DNA from 2 places in the Paenibacillus nitricinens genome. Region 1 is predicted to be linked to the other one. Evidence: riboswitches for the same ligand, from Rfam matches in the RefSeq annotation. Region 1 holds a riboswitch; the other holds the start of a gene.

What was found. Region 1 has a riboswitch for S-adenosylmethionine ahead of ACN6KS_RS25485 (methionine ABC transporter ATP-binding protein). Riboswitches for the same ligand answer to the same signal wherever they lie in the genome.
Region 2: it holds a riboswitch for S-adenosylmethionine, as region 1 does, so the genes downstream of both, metA (homoserine O-acetyltransferase MetA) here and ACN6KS_RS25485 (methionine ABC transporter ATP-binding protein) in region 1, are expected to answer to the same signal.

The regions. Positions count from the first base shown of each region.
Region 1 is NZ_CP183948.1:5,715,399-5,722,079, forward strand. Features, by position in the region: gene ACN6KS_RS25460 (NAD(P)/FAD-dependent oxidoreductase) at 1-295, shown strand, start outside; gene ACN6KS_RS25465 (YuzB family protein) at 364-618, opposite strand; gene ACN6KS_RS25470 (NifU family protein) at 700-948, shown strand; gene ACN6KS_RS25475 (MetQ/NlpA family ABC transporter substrate-binding protein) at 1,103-1,951, opposite strand; gene ACN6KS_RS25480 (methionine ABC transporter permease) at 2,010-2,669, opposite strand; gene ACN6KS_RS25485 (methionine ABC transporter ATP-binding protein) at 2,669-3,685, opposite strand; SAM riboswitch class I at 3,786-3,925, opposite strand; gene ACN6KS_RS25490 (Cthe_2314 family HEPN domain-containing protein) at 4,027-4,761, opposite strand; gene ACN6KS_RS25495 (COX15/CtaA family protein) at 4,871-5,848, opposite strand; gene ACN6KS_RS25500 (thioredoxin family protein) at 5,939-6,283, opposite strand; gene ACN6KS_RS25505 (putative polysaccharide biosynthesis protein) at 6,362-6,681, opposite strand, start outside.
Region 2 is NZ_CP183948.1:1,854,847-1,861,527, forward strand. Features, by position in the region: gene ACN6KS_RS08195 (ROK family protein) at 248-1,129, shown strand; gene ACN6KS_RS08200 (HRDC domain-containing protein) at 1,339-2,355, shown strand; gene corA (magnesium/cobalt transporter CorA) at 2,438-3,373, opposite strand; SAM riboswitch class I at 3,773-3,903, shown strand; gene metA (homoserine O-acetyltransferase MetA) at 4,018-4,938, shown strand; gene ACN6KS_RS08215 (aminotransferase class I/II-fold pyridoxal phosphate-dependent enzyme) at 4,975-6,147, shown strand; gene mqnC (cyclic dehypoxanthinyl futalosine synthase) at 6,415-6,681, shown strand, end outside.

The DNA of each region.
Region 1 (6,681 bases):
ATATTATCGTGTACCTGATTATCCAGAAGTGTATGTAATTGGCGACTGTGCCAGCCTGCCATTCGCTCCAAGCGCACAAGCAGCAGGAGCGCAGGGTGAGCAGGTTGCTCAGGTTATTCAAGCCATGTGGCGCGGCGAGACCCCTAAGCTTCATCCTATTCGTCTAAAGGGTACTTTAGGTTCACTAGGCAAGAAAGCTGGATTTGGTCTGATGGGCCAACGCTCCGTCAAAGGACGGGTTCCCCGTATCCTTAAGAGCGGGGTGCTCTGGATGTCAAAACGCACTTTAGGATAAACCTAAGGGCTGCTCTTTTCCGTTATAAATACGAAAAAGAGCAGCCCTTTATTTTCCACAAAAAGCATTTAATCAAGGTCCATATTGAACCAAGCCTCTAGCTCTTTGATTTTAGCATCAATTTTCTCTTCGAGCTCAGCAACCGTATCTGCTGCAACGATGTCTCCTTCAACCATTGCAAATGGAGTTAAATAACATTCCCCACAATTGTTCAGGCATCCGTATTCGATCACATCGTAATCTGGATTTCCTTCCAGCTTTTGCATTAGCTTGTCTGTTCCGTGACCCATGTTACTGGCACAAAATTCAATAATTGGTCTCATGATGATCTCCCTATTCCGCCTAACCATTTTATTTTTTAACTTTTTGTACTATAATGAACTTACGAAAGGAGTGATTGAGAAATGAGTGAGAATGCACAAAGCACCGAAATGTATGATGAAGTATTGGAAGTGCTTGATAAACTTCGTCCGTTCCTACAGCGCGATGGCGGTGACGTTGAACTAGTCGATGTAGAAGACGGCATTGTGAAGTTGAAACTTATGGGTGCCTGCGGCAGCTGCCCAAGCTCCACGATCACCTTGAAAGCCGGGATTGAACGCGCCCTTCTTGAAGAAGTAGAAGGCGTACAAGAAGTTATGCAAGTATTCTAATCCCATTCAATATCATTCCCGATCCTCCTCTTCAGGAGATCGGGATTTTCTTATTATAGAGGATTTACACTTTCCCTACAACATACAGCATAAAACCCGCATGCCATTAGGCAGCGGATTTTATGCTGTTTAGAGAATAAGTTATCTTTCTGTCTTAAAATGCTGGAATGATCGAGCCTTTATACTGCTCTTCAATGAATGCCTTCGCTTCCGGAGAATTCAGAGCAGCGACCAGCTTTTTGATTGCATCAGAATCTTTATTGTCAGGACGAGCTACCAGGATGTTAGCATAGGGGGAATCCGTACCTTCGATGAACAAAGCATCTTTAGTTGGCACTAGGTCAGCTTCCAGCGCATAGTTAGTGTTAATCAAGGCAAGATCCACTTCATCTAATTGACGGCCTAACATTGCTGCATCTAGCTCGATAATTTTAAGGTTTTTCTTATTTTCAGTAATATCCGCTTGAGTAGCTGTGATGTTGGTATCATCTTTTAATTTAATCAGTCCATTTTTGGCAAGCAGGATCAGTGCACGACCACCGTTTGTAGCATCATTAGGGATGGCTACTTTCGCACCATCAGCCAGCTCGTCGATGGATTTGATTTTCTTGGAATATGCACCAAAAGGTTCAACATGAACAGCTGTAACCGAAACTAGATCCGAACCGTTCTTTTGATTCTGGTCATCCAGGTAAGGCTGATGTTGGAAGAAGTTAGCATCCAGATTCTTCTCTGAAAGCTGAACGTTTGGTTGAACATAGTCAGTGAATTCTTTGATTTCCAATGTAATTCCTTGCGCTTCAAGCAATGGCTTAATAGCTTTTAAGATCTCAGCGTGTGGAACAGGTGAAGCACCAACCACCAATTTCACTGGTTCTGTAGTTGCAGCACCGTTTTCAGGTGCATTAGTGGCAGCCGAGTTAGAAGCATTATTGTTATTGCCGCAAGCAGCTAGCACCACAACCAATGTCAGACTAAAAAAAGTAAGTAGTAATTTTTTCATTTTAAATCCCCCTCTTATCCTTGGTATTTGTATGAATAAGGCTATATATAGACGTACCTTATTTCCGTGTAAAATGTCTTACTAGTCGATCACCGGCCATCTGTAGCAGTTGCACCAGTATGACCATCAAGACTACAGCGATAATCATAACTTCCTTCTCATAACGGTAATATCCATAACGGATCGCTAGATCACCTAGACCGCCGCCGCCTATCATCCCGGACATGGCCGTATAAGAGACCAGTGTAACCAGTGTGATCGTAACCCCGGCGAGCAGACCTGGACGAGCCTCTGGCAAAAGAACACGCATAACGATTTGATTCGTCGATGCCCCCATACCTTGTGCGGCTTCGATCACTCCGCGGTCTACCTCTCTTAGTGCCGTCTCTACCAGACGGGCAAAAAACGGAGCAGCACCAATCACAAGCGGTGGAATCGTGCCCAGTACACCAATGGCGGTACCAACAACGGCTTTACTAAAAGGAATCAATGCCACCATCAAAATGATAAATGGTACGGATCGTAGAATGTTTACAATGAACGATAAGACCGAGTAAGTTACTCTGATTACTATACTATTCGATCTTCCCCATAAATACAATAGAATTCCGAGTGGTAAACCAAGAATAATTGTGAATATTCCGGAAAATAGTAACATTTCCAAAGTAGCAACGGTAGCATCCATCATTTCTTGCCAGTTTAAATCTGCGAAATTCATTACGAAATCACCTCCACTTCAAGCCCTTGAGCGGTTAGTTCAGCTATCGTCACAGCAATCGCTTCAGCGGGTCCTTCGAACCGAACAATCATTTGCCCATAAGGTACGTCTTTAATCGTTGAGATGGTACCATGCAGAATGGCAAAGCTAACACCTGTCTCACGTACTACATTGGAAAGGGCAGAGCCGTAGGTCTTCTCTCCGAAAAAAGTAATTTTGACGGCCTGAGAGTTGTCCCCAGCAGCAGCGTCAAGCGCCGTACGAAGGGGGCCCTCATTCTGTGATTCACTGCGAATGAAATCGCGGGTGACCTCATGCTGCGGCTTCAGGAATACCTCCGTCACTTTACCCTGCTCAACGATACCACCACCATGAATGACCGCAACACGGTCGCAGATGCTCTGAATCACGTGCATTTCGTGAGTGATCAGCACAATGGTCAGATGGAATCGTTTATTAATATCGAGCAATAGCTTAAGAATAGAGTCTGTCGTTTGTGGGTCAAGCGCAGAGGTTGCCTCGTCACACAGCAGCACATCAGGGTCGCTGGCAAGTGCCCGTGCGATGCCGACCCGTTGCTTTTGCCCTCCTGATAATTGAGAGGGATACTTATCCTTGTGATCTTCAAGCCCCACTAGGGCAAGCAAGTCTTTTACTTTTGCATCAATACCTGTTCTCGAAACGCCTGTGAGTCGCAGAGGAAAAGCAATATTATCGTACACCGTCGCTGAAGATAGCAGATTGAAATGTTGAAAAATCATCCCAATTTTGCGCCGCTGTTCCTGCAGCTGAGCTTGGCTAAGACTGGTTAGCTCTACACCATCAACCCAAACCTCTCCTTCTGTCGGACGTTCCAACAGATTAATGCAACGGATCAATGTACTTTTCCCCGCGCCAGAATGGCCAATGACTCCGAATATTTCACCTTTTTCGATAGACAGATTCAATCCGGAAAGTGCTGTAGCCGCATGGCTGCCTTTTCCAAATACCTTTGTTATTCCTTTTAGATTAATCAACGCTCGTCGCCCCCTTTATATTTCACTTATTCCATACAAAAAAACCTCCGACGATCGATGCAGATCGCAAGAGGCTCTGTGTGTTTATTTAGACAATGCCTTCTCATCTGCCAACGACCACAAACCTTGCGTCATTGTAGGAATTAGCACCATGACATTTGTATATAACGCTAATCGCGTTGTATACAAATCGGTTGCCGGGCTTCATCGGGCCTATCCCTCCGCCACTCTCGATAAGATATAGAGTATGAAATTTTTATGTTTGAATTCGTACAGACTTTAATGCAAGCATAAGTATAGTAAGTTTCTTGTTTTTTGTCAAAAGGAAATATCTTGAACGCTTAGGATTGTATGCTCTTTGCCTTGCTGATTTCCTTACGCATTTGTTCATTGCTGTAGCTGAATGCCGCGATTAATGTTTTACAGTTCATTTCAAGGGACTGCTTTAAATCCTCAAGATGGCTATCTAAATCCTCAAGCTGAATTTTGTCATGCAAGCCTTGATGTCGCTGCCATAAATCATCCTGCATTTCGGAATTCATATAATGAATTTCAGCATTTCTGCGCTTGCGTAGATTCTCCAGTGGATCACGATAAGAGTTCTTGATCTGTTCGAGTTGATCCGCTAACGCAGGATGCACATTCAATAACTGAAGTTGACGCAGCACTGTAAAATAAGAAAAATGCGTTTTTAATTTGGAGGTTTTGAGGTCATAAAAATGATTCAGCACCGTTCCAAGCTTGTCCAGAAGAGAGAATACACGAATAAATCCATCTTTATAAAAATAAACATAACGCGCATAATCGCCTTGTTCCACTGGTGACATATCGTCCATATAACCAGCGATTACCGATTTCCGGTAAAAAGCGGCCGCGAACCAGCTTTGCTCCAATTCATCCAGTGACGAGATCAGTCCACGTGTCCAAATCTCCAGCTTGCGGTATTCATGGTCATTATCCTCATGAGCGTTCATTTCCTTGCGCAGTAAGGCTGCAAATGTGGCCATGTTCTCCATCGCGTCAGCCAATACACCGCTGTTCTTTCGAGGCGGCTCTCCAAGTATAACCCGCAGCATAACCCAGTCCTCCTAAAGTTTTATCCAGCACCACGATATACCGATTTCCACTTTATTATTCCGCAGGTAAAGCGACTCTATCCACGGTGGGAACTTTCTACTAAGGGCGTTACAACGGTGTCATTGGATTTGCTCTATTTTTTTCAACAACAACATTTCTCGCGCGATTCAGCTGCCAGACTCTTACACTCATATAACATAGAACACCAAACAAACAGGCAATCAACAAAATATGAGCCAAGGCGGCAAATATGTACAATCTTTCATTATCAAGCGTGTAAACAACAGCAGCTCCACTAAACACCTGCATCAAGCATAGCAGAACAGCAGCTACGCCAAGAGCTCTTAGCTCTGGGTAATCCTTATGTTTCCAAAAAGCTAAATGACCAAGCACCGCAGTAAGAATGAATAAGATCAAAGCCGCAATCCGATGCGTAAAAACAATACCTACTCCCCCGGAAAGCTCGGGAACCCATTCACCGTTACATAGCGGCCAGCCCGAACATCCACCACGTGAATCCGTATGACTAACAAAGGCTCCAATATAAACAACAACATAGGAATATAAGGCCGTTAAGCAGGTTAAATTGCGGAAAGCCTTGCTGACGGGTTTCTTCTGTAGCTCCACCTTAGGATCGTACTCACCTGCTTCATGTCTCCTTTTAGCTCCGAGAGCCAGCATCAGAGAACTTGAAAAAGCGATTAAGGAGAAGCCCATATGCAGTGCCATCACAGCAGCTGATTGGGATTTAATTACTGCAAGCGCTCCCATACCACCTTGAACAATTACAAACAGTAAAGTCATGAATGCATATGCTAACAAGTCCTTCCGATTTCGGGCATAACGCCAAAAAGCAAACATCGAGGCAAGTGACAATAACCCAGCCAAGCCGCTAAACAAGCGATGGGTGTATTCAATCATCGAACCTACAGTATAAGCCGGAATTAATTTCCCATGACAGAGCGGCCATTCATTTCCGCATTCCAATCCCGATCCAGTCTTCGTTACTACCGCTCCCCCTAGTACAGCGAGGAACATGATAAGGCAAGTAAGATAACTAAGCCATTTCAACTGATTTGTCGTCAAAAAATATCACCCGCAGTTTTTAGGAATGAAGAAGCATCTTAAAAAACCACCGCTTTTGCTCAAACAGGCGAAAGCGGTGGTTTTCCGGAATTACTGTTGAAGGCTTTGATGCACTTGAACCGCTTTATCCAGGAAATTCTCAATTTCCTCGCGGGATTTACGTAATTTATTAACGAATCTAACCAATTCACGTCCATCGGAATACGCTACAAAGCTTGGAATACCCATAATATTTTGTTCCTGACTAACGTCACCTACAGCATCAACGTCAACCTCAACCAGCGTTAGACGATCTGCATAGGCTTGCTCTACCTCAGGAATAAAGGGATCGATAAATTTACAATCCGAGCACCAGTCCGCCTTGAAGATGGCTACAGTTAATCGAGGAGATTGAATGGCTACTTGAAATTCACCAGGAGAACTAATTTTGTCCATTGTTAATTCAGTCCTTTCTTCCATATCTGTCAAATTTCTATTCTTTAAGTGAAGCAAAATGTCATGCAGAAGTCAAACTTATTCTCGCATACGAACACGCGCAGGCTGTAATTTCATCAGCGGATTCAACAATTTTTGCAATGCACGCGGATAACTGGAGATTTCCTGTTTAGTAAGCACACCCAGTACAATTAGCATGACCAGATAAATAATAACAACTGCTGCCCCTACAACAAGACAAGTGATCAGAAACGCCAGACGTGCAGGCATTAGATCTGTTAACAGAATTCCAGCTTGGTTCAAACCAAAACCAATAACACCGGACACCAGAACTGCAATTGCGAAGCCGCCCCACCGTTTACCCATAATTTCGAAAGGTACAATGGATTTCAGCATCC
Region 2 (6,681 bases), 2.9 Mb from region 1:
CAAAGATGCATGGAGGGTGCTTTGTTAAAAGATAAGAACGTATAAGTTTTACACTATACATTATCCTTAGCTTTCTCTCTTAAACACCTTTTGCGTCCTTATAAGGACGCAAAAGGTGTTTATACTTGTTGTGATAGCGCTTCATTCGACGTATAATTAGGGCTGGTGATTGCTTTTTTTAATGGTATTATTCATTTGTGTATGGGTAGCGTATCAATTTCTAACTAGAGAAAGGGAGATAATTGCTGTGAAGCTATTGGGAGCGATTGAAGCAGGCGGAACAAAGTTTGTATGTGGGATTGGTTATGAGGACGGTACCATTGTTGACCGAGTTAGCTTTCCGACAACAACACCGGAAGAAACGATGGGACTAGTAATAGACTATTTTAAAGAGAAAAATGTAGAAGCATTCGGAATCGGATCTTTTGGACCGATTGATCCCGTACTGGACAGCCCTACTTATGGTTACATAACAACGACACCAAAACCCCACTGGGGACAATATAATCTGGTAGGCACAATGGCTGAACAATTTAACGTTCCGATCGGCTTTGACACGGATGTGAATGGTGCAGCGCTTGCGGAGAGTAAATGGGGAGCGGCTAAAGGTCTGGACAGCTGTCTTTACATAACGGTTGGGACAGGGATTGGAGCAGGAGCGGTTGTTGGCGGCCAGATGGTTCATGGATTGTCACATCCTGAGATGGGACATATTCTAGTTCGTAGACATCCAGAGGATACGTTTGAGGGTTACTGCCCTTATCATGGCGATTGTCTTGAAGGATTAGCCGCAGGTCCGGGGATCGGCAAACGCTGGGGACAACCGGCTGGAGAGCTACCAGTGGACCATCCGGCATGGGAGATGGAAGCTCACTATCTTGCCCATGCACTCATGAACTATGTGCTGATTCTGTCTCCTCAAAAAATCGTAATGGGCGGTGGTGTTATGAAGCAAAGCCACCTATTCCCGTTAATTCGCACTAAGCTGCAAGAGTTATTGAGCGGATATGTTCAACATCCATCGCTTAATGTCGACATCGATAATTATGTTGTCTCACCAGGTCTTGGAGACAATGCAGGGCTTGCTGGAGCGATTGGATTGGCTACATTAGCTCTAGCTAGAAGCTAGTATAAAAAGACATTGACTGTTCGGTAATATATGGTATTGTAGGATCTAACAGTATAGCATTAATGAGGGAGCACCTCTTTCGCGTTTATCGTGAGAGAGGTGCTTTTTTGCGTTCGGGGTCTGATTGCGAAAGGATTTGTTCGCTCCGAGGGAAGCTCTTCCCGGAAGGTTATTGTGCTTGCTGTAAGTTGAGAAAGGTAGGGATGAATATGCAAATTGTATTTATGAACCGTTTATCCAGAATATCTGAAGTGGATCAAGAGGTGTACGCCCAGCTGTGGATTGGAGAGGAAGAGGGGATCTGGAGTCTGGGCTGGCGTGATTTTTCAGGAGGGGAGAATTACATTGAGAATTTATGGTATGAAGGTGGATCTTGGAATGAAATGCTCTGTGTATACAGGCATGAGCTAGCGGTGAAGATGGGAGATGGCTATCGACCCTTAATCGATGGGATATTCCACGAGGAGGATAGTCTTAGCGGACGTAATCAGGAGCAGCTGAAGCTTCAATATTACAGTGAACATTATGGGAATGAAGCCATTTATGAAGAGTTATGTGCTTGGCGCCGTGGTAAGGCTTCGAGTGAACGGAAGGCACCCTATATTCTCGCCAGCAATCGTCTATTGCGCTTGTTAAGTACATTTCTACCGCATACGCCAGAGGAACTGATGCAAATTCCGGGTGTAGGAGAAGGCAAGGTAACACAGTTTGGGGCCGATTGGCTGGCTATAACTACTGCGGTGGCAAGGGAACATTCCTTCCCTCTAAATTGGGTATATGAAGTAATTGAAGAGGAGTCTTTCGTATCTTGGCTTTATAAACAGAAAGAGGTCAAATATAAGAAGCAGCTAGAACGACTTCGCTTGCGGAGGATTATGTTACAGGGGATCGAGAATGGATTGGGCTTGGAACAGCTTAAGGTGAACAGTGGAGTGAACCGGCGTGAACTGATTGAAGCGGTAGAGGAGCTAGAAAGAGAGGGTTATTCCGTCGAGAAGCTGATCCATGTAGAGCTTGGCAATATGCCGCAGCATGAGCAGGATGCGATATGGAATGCCTATGAGGAGCTTGGAGACCTTTTCTTAAAACCGGTGTTACATAAGGTGTATGGTGACGATTTTTCCGCTGCTGAAGGATTGGATATTTATTATGAGCGTCTGCGATTGATCCGCATCCGTTTCCGCCGGGAGCAAACGCATAAGGTAGGCATGGCGACCAGTTTTTAAATTCGCGCATACCAAAAAGACGAAGGCTTCCTTATACCTTTCGGTTACAGGGCCTTCGTCTTGCTTATTCGTCCGGTTCGTTTCATAGCCATTCCTTCTTGCGGAAAACATACAGCATCCCACAGCCTAACGTCAACATAACACCTATAACGCCATAATAGCCATATTTTGTATGAAGCTCAGGCATATGATCAAAGTTCATACCGTAGATTCCGGTAATTACGGTCAGGGGCATGAATATTGTTGTGATCGCAGTAAAAACTCTCATAATTTCATTCGCACGGTTGGCGATACTGGATTGGTATGCCTCTCGTAAGTTGCCCATGAGATCGCGATATGTCTCAAAGGTTTCAGATATTTTAACCGCATTTTCATAAATGTCGCTAAAATATTTCTGCAGCTGATCATCAATCAGACGGAGGTCTTTTTTATTTAGGGTATTGATTACTTCTTTTTGTGGCCCCAGCATTTTCTTCAACCATAGAATTTCACTTCGCAGACCGATAATTTCACTGAGATGTGACTTTTTGGTATGCATGAGAATATCTTCTTCCAGCTTCTCAATCCGAGCTTCAATTCGGTCGCCGACGGAGAAATAGTTATCCACGACAAGGTCAATTAGTAAGTAAAGGAACATATCCGGTTCACTTACTTCTTGCTCCCAGAGCATAGGCTTCAGGATTCGTAGTTCATTGATCTTTTGCTTCGTGACAGTGATGATGTAATGTCTTCCGAGGAATACATTGAGCGCCCGTAGGAAAATTTCTTCATCGTCAAAGCGGATGCTATTTACAACTATAAAGTAGTGACTTTCGTATATTTCGATCTTCGGACGCTGATCCTCTTCGCTAAGGCAATCCTCAACAGCAAGATCATGTAGGTTGAATAAGGGCTGAAGCAGCTCCAAATCCTCAACATCGGCGTCAATCCAATAGAACCCTTCCGTTGGGGGTGTTAGTGTTTCATCAATTTCATCAATAGGTGTAAAAACCCCTGCATTCACCAGCCGGATTTTCATCTGATTTCACTCCTCCTATCCCCAGGTCTTCACTAGGGACTGCTAAATTAAGCACAGAGAAAAAAATCAGCTTGGCCGGGCGTTACAATCAATACATAGGGCCAAATGACGTTTCGAGGGCATGAAGAAGAACTGCTCCCGCCGCCGGCAAGCTGATGATTATCCTGTGTGGTTGCTCATTCTGTACACATATTTGCGAGCTCGGGTCGCCTTCCATTCTTCTTCTCACCTCTTCTTTTCGTTCAGGTATGAAATACTTGTCTAGTATAACAACGGAGTATGCCTCTTTCAAGCAAATTTATTGTGATTTTGAGGCTTCTTCAGCATTGTATGGACTTGACGAAAAGGAGGTTCATGATTTAAAGTGAATTTTAAAGTAATTTAATTGAATACAGCTAAATCTTATCAAGAGCAGGTGGAGGGACTAGCCCTATGAAACCCGGCAACCGGCGTGTAAACGCACGGTGCTAATTCTTGCGGAATTTCTGCAGACGTCTAATCGTCTTCAGGAACATTCTGGCAGATGAGAGAGGCGCATATGACTGTAGATATGACCTTTCTCGATTTCCGAGGAAGGTCTTTTTATTGTTCAGCAAGCCGCAGTGCGGCAAAACAACTAAATTCAGCTAAGGAGTGGAAAGACAATGCCAATTAAAATTCCCGACAGTTTACCGGCGAAAGAAGTACTATCCGGAGAAAATATTTTTGTGATGGACGAAAGTCAGGCTTTCCATCAGGATATCCGTCCACTACGGATTGCTATTCTGAACCTCATGCCGACTAAAGAGACGACAGAGACTCAATTGCTGCGTTTAATTGGAAATTCGCCACTACAAGTTGATGTTACTTTATTGCATCCGCGTTCCCATATTTCCAAGAATACTTCTGCGGAACATTTGAAGAGCTTTTACAAAACCTTTGACGAGATCAGCCACCGCCGTTTGGATGGTTTAATCGTTACAGGTGCTCCTGTAGAACAAATGGAGTTCGAGGAAGTATCGTATTGGGAAGAGCTGAAAGAAATTTTTGAATGGAGCAAGGACAATGTGACTTCAACTATGCATATTTGTTGGGCGGCACAGGCAGGCTTATATCATCATTTTGGTGTTCGTAAAGTGGCATTGCCTGAGAAATGTTTTGGCGTCTTCCCTCATACGATTAATCAAAATAACATTAAACTGTTGCGCGGCTTTGACGAGGTGTTCCATGTACCACACTCTCGTCATACCGATGTCTCCCGTGAAGATATTGAGAATAATCCAGATCTGCAGATTCTGGCGGAATCCGAAGAAGCTGGTATGTATCTAGTGGCTACAAACGACGGAAAACAAATATTTGTGACCGGACATTCCGAATATGATCCTCTATCCTTGAAATGGGAATATGACCGTGATGTGTCTAGAGGGATGGAGATGGCTTTGCCGAAACATTACTTCCCTAAAGATGATCCAGAACGTACACCTCCAGCAGTATGGCGTGCGCATGCCAATTTATTATTCTCTAACTGGCTCAATTACTATGTATATCAAGAAACGCCTTATGATATCGACCCGATTGTTTATTAATAATAACGCTACAATATAAATTAGGAGGCATTAATCATGGATGACAAACTTAGGATTGAAAGTAGACTGGCTCAAATAGGTTCTCAAGAAGATCCAGCCACTGGAGCAATTAATTTTCCGATTTATAATGCAACGGCATTTCGTCATCCAAAACTCGGTCAGAGCACAGGGTTTGATTATAGCCGCACCAAGAGTCCGACCCGTTCAGTACTTGAGAATGCAGCTGCGGAACTGGAATCTGGAGATGCAGGATTTGCTTGTAGCTCAGGGATGGCAGCGATACAAACGGTGCTTACCTTGTTCGCTCAAGGCGACCATTTGATCGTTTCGCTGGATCTTTACGGCGGTACCTATCGTTTGTTGGAACGGATTATGTCCAAGTTTGGAATCACTGCTTCTTATGTAGACACGAATGATTTGGATGCACTGGAAGCTTCACGTCGTCCAAATACGAAAGCTGTATTTATTGAAACGCCAACGAATCCACTTATGATGATCACGGATATTGAAGCTGTATGCACTTGGGCACGTCACCATGGGTTACTTAGCATTGTAGATAATACCCTGCTGACTCCATTCTTCCAACGGCCTATAGAATTAGGTGCGGATATTGTAGTTCATAGCGCTACTAAGTATTTGGGTGGTCATAATGATGTACTGGCAGGCCTAATTGTATCCAAGGGTGTAGAATTATCAGCTGAAATAGCTATTCTACATAACTCTATTGGAGCTGTACTTGGACCAACAGACAGTTATCAGTTGATGAGAGGCTTGAAGACATTGGCGCTGCGTATGGAGCGTCATGAGAGCAATGCACTAGCGATTGCTCGATACTTATTAGAGCATCCAGCGGTTGCGGAAGTGTTCCATCCAGGATTGCCGGATCATCCAGGACATGAAATCCAGAATCGCCAATCTTCAGGCAATACCGGTATTTTTTCTTTCAAATTAAAAGATGCCAGATACGTGGAGCCGCTTCTTCGTCATATTCGTCTGATTGCATTCGCAGAGAGCCTTGGCGGCGTAGAGTCACTTATGACTTATCCGGCTGTACAAACGCATGCTGATATTCCAGTGGAGATTCGAAATGCTGTGGGGGTAGATGACCGATTGCTACGTTTCTCCGTCGGTATTGAACATGCAGAGGATTTGATTGCTGATCTTGGCCACGCCCTGGAAGCTGCTAAGACAGAAATTGACCCCGAGTAACAGCAAGAGATGTTCACTCAAGCGTTAGTGGAAAAATAGAGGATAACTAGCAGTATCGCTAAGTGCGATGCTGCTTTTCTTCTGGATGGGAATTTGCGAAGAATGTAAAAGCATTTTTCAAGCTGTTCAGATTGTGATACGATGAGGAAATGAACTGTTCAATTGTATGAGAAAGGGTTGTCATCTTGAAAAAGAGACAACGTTTTTTCTTCCTGTAATTTTGTGATTCTATCATACCCCTAAGGGTTTAGAAGGAGGATGCGAACGATGAGTGCGATAGATCTTATTTTGGACAAAGCCCTACGGGGTGAACGTCTCCAATTGGAAGATACCATCCGACTGTTCGAGAGCAACGAAATTGAGAAAATGGGTGCAGCTGCAAACACCATAATGGAACGCTGGCATCCAGACCCGATGGCCACGTTTGTAATTGGTCGTAATATTAACTATACGAATGTATGTGATGTCTACTGTCGTTTCTGCGCATTTTATCGCAGACCGGGCTCTGATGAGGGATATGTACTGCCGGATGAG